3 regions of the Candidatus Kuenenia sp. genome follow, and region 1 is predicted to be linked to each of the others. Evidence: riboswitches for the same ligand, from Rfam matches in the RefSeq annotation. Region 1 holds a riboswitch; each other region holds the start of a gene.

Region 1 (2,270 bases):
AACTCCGATCTGCCTGCCAATTTCTCCCTCGCCTATTGTTTGGAGTATTTTTGGAATAGCCTCATCAACAGAAACAGACTCCATCAATATGTTCGACAGTATATACAGGATTTCATGCCGCTGTTCATTTTGCTTTTGTATTGTTATATCTTCCTTTATCGCAAAAAAATGTGTTATCATTCCTTCCTCATTCATGAGGGGAGAAATAGACGCCTTCTCCCAGTAGAAACTGCCGTCTTTTTTCTTATTACAAAACACCCCTTTCCATTTTTTGCCGGAGGTAATTGTTTCCCACAAATGTTTATACTCTTCGGGAGCAGTCCTGCCGGATTTCAGTATGCGGGGATTTGCCCCTGTAACCTCTTCCCGGGTATAGCCGGTGAGTTCAGTAAATTGCGAATTTACATATTCAATAGTTCCCTTTATGTCTGTCACAATTACTGCACATGGGATTTGTTCTATTAACGTGTAAAACATGATACGTTTATCTTTTCTGCCTGTTACCGCGCTCTGCGTGGCAACAAATTGTTTTGGACGCTCTGAGTCCGGATTATTACTCGAGATACAGGGCATCTGATCCTGCATTCCCACGCGAGAGCGCTGGAACGGGAAAAAACATTACACACTCTTTCGCATTGCTTGTTTTTCGTTGGGCAATGCCCATCCTACTTAACTCACTTTGTTCTGAATGATAAGAAAGACGTTGGGTTTTGCCTTTACAACAGACATGCTGGTTACTATTGAGGCGTGTAATCTGAAGGTGGTTACGATAGAGATATGTGCGGAGTGTGAACTTGCCGAGACGAAGCGTAAAGTTTGTATTGGCTTTCGCTACTGTGATTTGTCCGAACCTAAGAATCTGTGTGCATTCAAATAAATCAAAGGCGGAAAGCGATAGCTCTGTGCTGTATACGGCTGCGCTTCGCGCAGCCGTATAACCATAGCCGTATAACCATAGCCGTATAACCATAGCCGTATAACCATAGCCGTATAACCATAGCCGTATAACCATAGCCGTATAACCATAATAGTCATGTAAGAATAAAGCACAGTAATGTCTAAAATCAAAAAAAATCTTACTGTCGAAGGCTGAATAATTCAGCACTTATCGGTAGTAAGGCTATCTTTGTACTGTAAGTAAAGACCTTTTACTTTGCGTCCCCTGATTGCTCAGGGTTTGCCTTTATCGATATTTTCATGAATCTTGTATTAAAAGCGGGAAATATACATTATTACCACGGGTTATTCAATAGTTATTTTTACCGGTATCAAAATTTTTGTAATACTTTAGTCCTATGAAAAAAACCGCTCGTTCCCAAGCTCCGGCTTGGGAACGGGATTGTTTGAGAAGCTCCAGCTTCGAATGGAAAAGGGAATGAACCCATTATGTCAGCTTGGAGGCTTTTCAGTATGTTACCCAAGATATTTGGGAACCTCTTTTGAATCGAATAATACACGAAGCTTCGCTTGCCGGCTAAATGGAAGCTAGAGCTTCCAACGCAATTACGTTCCCAAGCCGGACAGACTGGGTCAAATGAACTTTATTGTCTCAAAAGTGGGGACAACTCTTCGCATTATGCCTGTTTTCGACCCTATTTAGTGCTGTTTTCCCATTAAAGTGGAGAATGCCTGTCGTAAAATAGGATAAAATTGCCCATTTGACCCAGTCTGCGGAGCTTGGGAACGAGCATTTTTGTTTTTCCAAAAATCTAAACTGTTACAAATTTTTAGATCAGGCTGATTAAAGTATGGCTATAAACAGTGGTATAAAATTTGCGACAACGCTACATAATCATTTAAATGTTTCTGGTAACTATTCAGCTTGAGGGGATTTAATTTGTACATAAGTTTTATAAAAACCAGTTAAACCACGGAACACGCGGAATACACGGAAATTGATTATTTTGCATAAGTTTTATAAAAACGTGTAAGTATCCTCTTAAAAAAATACTACATTGTGTGAGAAATCGTATTTTTAAACAGATGTTGATAATGGAAGATTAGTAGTGTTTAAAAATTAAACGTTTTGATATACTGAACTCAAAGTATTTTTTTACGGGAAAAAAATTAAGTTTTATAATGCGTGGGACATTGAACGGTTTGTTTTTAATGGAAGGATAAATAAATGAAGCCGAAAGGTATAATTCTTATTGTCGATGACGAAGAAACAATCAGGCTTTCTGTCAGGGAGTTTTTAGATGCGCAGGGTTATGAAGCAATTGCCGCCGGTAGTTGCGAAGAAGCGCTGGAGAAAATGGATACATTTATGC
Region 2 (2,270 bases), on a different contig from region 1:
CATGTTATATCAACCTCCCATACTTTATTATAGGGAATAAACGACTCTTTGTTTATTTGCAGTGTATATCTTATTACGAAAAAATTTCCAGCGATATTGTTTTTTCTTTATTGTGATAACGAAAAAAAGGCCATTCTTCCCATTTACTTTTTGCATAAGTATAACAAAATACCTGCAATGGCATGAATACAAAATTAAATATAACAAAAGCTCCGCAACTCCGTAACCAAAAAGATTTTAACCATAATACACGAAAGGTTTATACACCGTAATAGTATAATACCGGGAAAAAATGTTTTTGCTCTATCTTAATGGAAATAATAATTGACATTTATTTTCTTTGTGGTACAGTACCGCCGAATATTTCATCGATTGAAAAAGGCAAACCAACCGCAAGTTTGGGACGCAAAGCCATGGGTCTTAAGCGTGAGTTCTTTATACGTAAAGATTGCCAGGTTGCCGAATTGAGATGTTCGCACTTTGTGAGAAGGATAAGAATTTTCGGGCCATTCATTACGCTTTCACCATATTGCAGAGATCACAAGCAGATTGTAGCGCATAATACTGAAAATGCTTAAGACTTATAGAAAATTATCGGGAAATCTTAACAAAGTGCTTCTGGTAAACGTGCATTATAATAAAGACCCAAGCCTTTTGCATTACTATGGTTTTGGGTCTTTTTTTTTGAATAAAGAAGGTAAAAAAACAGATTGAGATATACGAACGGTGGCATTTTTTTAACACGAAGATAAGGGATGAGTATATTTTTTACGTTTAGGCGCCGATTCGATGTATTTTGTGATGGTGTTGTCTTAAACAACTTTTTTTAATGGGAGAGTACAAATGTTAAAACTTAGAAAGTGGAGGAATGCGGGTTTTACCCTGATTGAGCTGCTGGTGGTAATTGCCATTATCGGCATCCTTGCCGGTATACTGCTGCCGGTGCTTGGTAAGGCGCGTGAATCGGCACGAAAGACGCAATGCGCATCAAATTTGAAACAGATTGGACTGGCGCTGAATATGTTTGCCAATGATAATGGTGAAGCTTTTCCCAATAAGGGTACAGGTATGACTTCCTTGGGACAATTGTTTAATACATATATTACTGACAGAAAAATATTTCGTTGCCCAAGTGATAGTGATGTGACAGAGGATGCCATTTTAGGATTAAAACCTGCAGATACAATTACAACTGCCAATACAACATTTAGCGATGGCTACTTGTAGTTATGGTTATGATGATAATCACACGGCAGCAGATGATCCTGGTGTTGCGCTGGCAGCGGATAAACAAGGAACCTCCACAAGTGGTCTTTCTAGCAATCATAATGAAACCGGGCAAAATGTGCTGTACCTCGATGGTCATGTGGAATGGAAGGGCACGACAACTTGTGGATATTATAATGGTTCGACATATGATGATATTTACGCAGATGTTGCTGATGTAACAGGGACAGATACATATATAGCACAGTAAGTGACGCTTTTCAAAATAGTATTACTTTAAAAAGGGTGATATTCATAATGGATATTGCCCTTTTTTATTACTTGTTCAAGGGTGTCAATTACAATCCACCTTCATTTTCATGAGATACTTGCCATGTTCAAATTAAAAACCCGGGGGATTTCTGGTTTTACATTAATCGAATTGCTGGTAGTAATTGCAATTATTGGCATTCTGGTATCTATCCTCTTGCCGGTTTTGGGAAAGGCGCGGGAATCCGCACGTAGAACGCAGTGTGCATCAAACCTGAAGCATATTGCTGGCGCTTCGAATGTATGCTAATGATCAGGATGGGGCATTTCCGGCCGGAGGAAGCACGGGCATGGAATCGCTCGGCACATTATACAATAAATATATAATTGAGCGAAAAATCTTTCGTTGCCCAGGCGATAGCGACGTTAGCGAAGCGAATAATCTGAATCTGACGGCGGTATCGGACATTTTGTCCCCAAATACTTCATTTACCACTGCCGGTTGCAGTTACGGCTATGACTACACCCACACACTGGAAGATGACCCGGGCGTAATCATAGCCGCAGATGCTCAGGGAACAAGCACTACCTGACGTTCAGACAATCATAATGAGACGGGACAGAATGTGTTATATTTAGATGGACATGTGGAATGGAAAGGCACTACCACCTGCGGATATTACAATGGTTCAACGTATGATGATATTTATTCCGGTACGGGGAATGGTACTGATACCTACATAGCACCGTAATGATTTTCCGGATTTTTCAGACGAAAAAAGAAAAGGATGCAA
Region 3 (2,270 bases), on a different contig from region 1:
ATCTTTCGCCCGCGATTCACAACTGTCTCGCACCTGTGCCGTAAGCCCATTGACCCAACCGGAAAAATCCTTAAGCAGAATTCTCGCTTGGTTCATGAATGTTCCCATCCCACGCTCACTGGCCAACCACCGCAATGTCCCGCGAAAACGAATCCTGTCCAGACCGCTTATTGCACCCACGATCCTGTCTCGATATAATTCCATCAACTTATTCATAAGTAGTGTCCTCCAAATTGTCTGATTACTATTTACGAGGATACTACTATACTTTATAATAAACTAAAAATCACCTTTTTGGTTGCGGCCAAAGGCCGCGCTAGGCCCTTTGTGGTTAAACTTTATGTGCTTTGTGGTTATGATTTTCGCGAAGGGGATATTTCGTTAGAGGCAAACTGAATTAAACTCGTCTTAAATTCAGCCATGGGGAAATTTTTACCGGGGCATGCAGTTCCTTTTTGATGAACCTGGCTATGTAATATGATGTTCGATAAAGGGATGTCATATTTCGAGGAAAGATAACGGGTCAACCTAACCAGCGAATCAAATTGATCCTCAGAAGGTTTCCCGCCGTTTTCAAAATCACCCACGAGGCAAATGCCTATCGCCACCTGGTTGCAATCCATATTTGCCGTGTGAGCGCCATGAATTTGGTTCTTCCAGCGATTTCCTACCTCTATTTCTCCATCGCCAGAAAGAGTTCCATTGCCAATCACAAAGTGATATGCCAATCCATACTTCCACCCTTTCTTTTCTCTATGATAGGTATCAAACCGGGTTGCATTTCCTTTCTCTGAAGCGCTATGGTGTATAACAATATATTGCCACGGTCTTTCCTTTGTATCTATTGTATCTATCTCGCAAATCTGAGATATTTTTTGTGCAAATGCCGCTCTCAGCATATCGCTTTCCGATATCACCGTTCTTACCTCTGCGGAACTGCTGCTAATAAGAGGCAAGGCGCCAATAATACCTCCTGCCGCAACAATCATTGTTAACGACACATATTGAATAATCTTTTCGTATGTACGATTTCTCATTGTATTCATTTTAAATCACACTATAGTAATAAATAAAAAAGCCCTGCTACGGAATAAAATAAACGTTATACAGTTTTTTATTCGGTAGCAGGGCTTTCTTCACTGTTTAGCGGTATCGCGAAATTTTTCTCTTCATCCTTCTGCGGATTTTTTGTTTTACGCTTTGTGCGCCGCTGAATAAGTTAAAGACTCTTTGCTTTGCGTCCCAGCCTCACGACTGGTTTGCCTTTATCAATAGTTACTATAAAAAAGAGCTATTGTTTTAGTAAGTACATTATAAAATCATTCATTTTTTTGTCAATAATTAATTCGGCGTCAAATAAATAGCTCCGGGGGAAAAGCGCAAGGCGCAACCCTCAATCTGCAATTTTGCCGATTGCCAATTTCAGAAGTCAGAGTTTTTCGCGGACATCTGACCTCCGACCTCTGGCCTCTATTGAAAGCCGATTGTAGATTGCCGACCGCTCGAGTCCTTTATTTGATTTTATCATTTTGCAGTACACGGCGAAGCAATTCTTCACCCTCTTCCTTTTTTTGGGAAAGAAATGTTGCTGACAGAAGATGTTTTTCCTGCAACCATGAGGTAAAGTATCCGTTTTCGTTTTGAAAGGTATGGATGGCATTTGAGTGCGTCTCTTTTTCTCCCCATGACCTCCACAACTGAACCACCGCTTCAAATGCGATTGATGTCGCATCACGGTCTGGATATTTTATCAACAGTAGCAGTAAAGGGGCGGTCTCTTCCCTCGTTTTGTATTCTGCGATAAGGGCGTCCGTCTGTTTGCTTAAATGAAATACATTTTCTTCAATAAAATTATCGGATATATAGATATTATCCAGAATGATCTTTTCGTGAAAAAATTTCAGGCTTTCTTTCACAAGAGAATCCTCCGGCAAATAACGTACTATATCGGGGAGGATTTCTTTTTTGTAGGGCATTAAATCGATAATGGATTTACCAAAAGAAGTAATTTCTCCGCCAGAAATACTGCCCTCCCATGGCGCTACCTTTATGCAATACACATCATTCCATACACACAAGTAATTTTCAAACAAAGACGCCCTGTTGCCTAATGGTATCCCAATACCCGCACGGTCTTTTGTGAAGACGCCGAATGCGTCTTCCGCAGTTTCAAACTCCCAAACATCTATGGAAATCCTCTTCCCTGTATCATCTCCATACTCCGCATTCGTCACCCGGATAAACGAATACGCTAAATACAGCTCCGCGCC

What was found. A riboswitch is a leader RNA that binds a small molecule or an ion and turns the genes downstream of it on or off. The one in region 1 is predicted to bind cyclic di-GMP.
Region 2: another riboswitch for cyclic di-GMP. It lies ahead of M5U24_RS16070 (DUF1559 domain-containing protein); the one in region 1 lies ahead of M5U24_RS17700 (hypothetical protein).
Region 3: another riboswitch for cyclic di-GMP. It lies ahead of M5U24_RS08895 (peptidoglycan recognition family protein); the one in region 1 lies ahead of M5U24_RS17700 (hypothetical protein).

What each region holds. Positions count from the first base shown of each region.
Region 1 is NZ_JAOSKF010000024.1:114,799-117,068, forward strand. It holds gene M5U24_RS17695 (diguanylate cyclase) at 1-573, opposite strand, end outside; gene M5U24_RS17700 (hypothetical protein) at 554-1,012, opposite strand; cyclic di-GMP riboswitch class I at 1,108-1,192, opposite strand; gene M5U24_RS17705 (sigma-54 dependent transcriptional regulator) at 2,126-2,270, shown strand, end outside.
Region 2 is NZ_JAOSKF010000022.1:231,872-234,141, forward strand. It holds gene amrS (AmmeMemoRadiSam system radical SAM enzyme) at 1-3, opposite strand, end outside; cyclic di-GMP riboswitch class I at 371-464, shown strand; gene M5U24_RS16070 (DUF1559 domain-containing protein) at 844-1,227, shown strand; gene M5U24_RS16075 (hypothetical protein) at 1,214-1,477, shown strand; gene M5U24_RS16080 (type II secretion system protein) at 1,601-1,786, shown strand; gene M5U24_RS16085 (hypothetical protein) at 1,776-2,069, shown strand; gene M5U24_RS16090 (hypothetical protein) at 2,103-2,228, shown strand.
Region 3 is NZ_JAOSKF010000018.1:95,319-97,588, forward strand. It holds gene M5U24_RS08890 (hypothetical protein) at 1-216, opposite strand, end outside; gene M5U24_RS08895 (peptidoglycan recognition family protein) at 354-1,037, opposite strand; cyclic di-GMP riboswitch class I at 1,118-1,274, opposite strand; gene M5U24_RS08900 (4Fe-4S binding protein) at 1,512-2,270, opposite strand, start outside.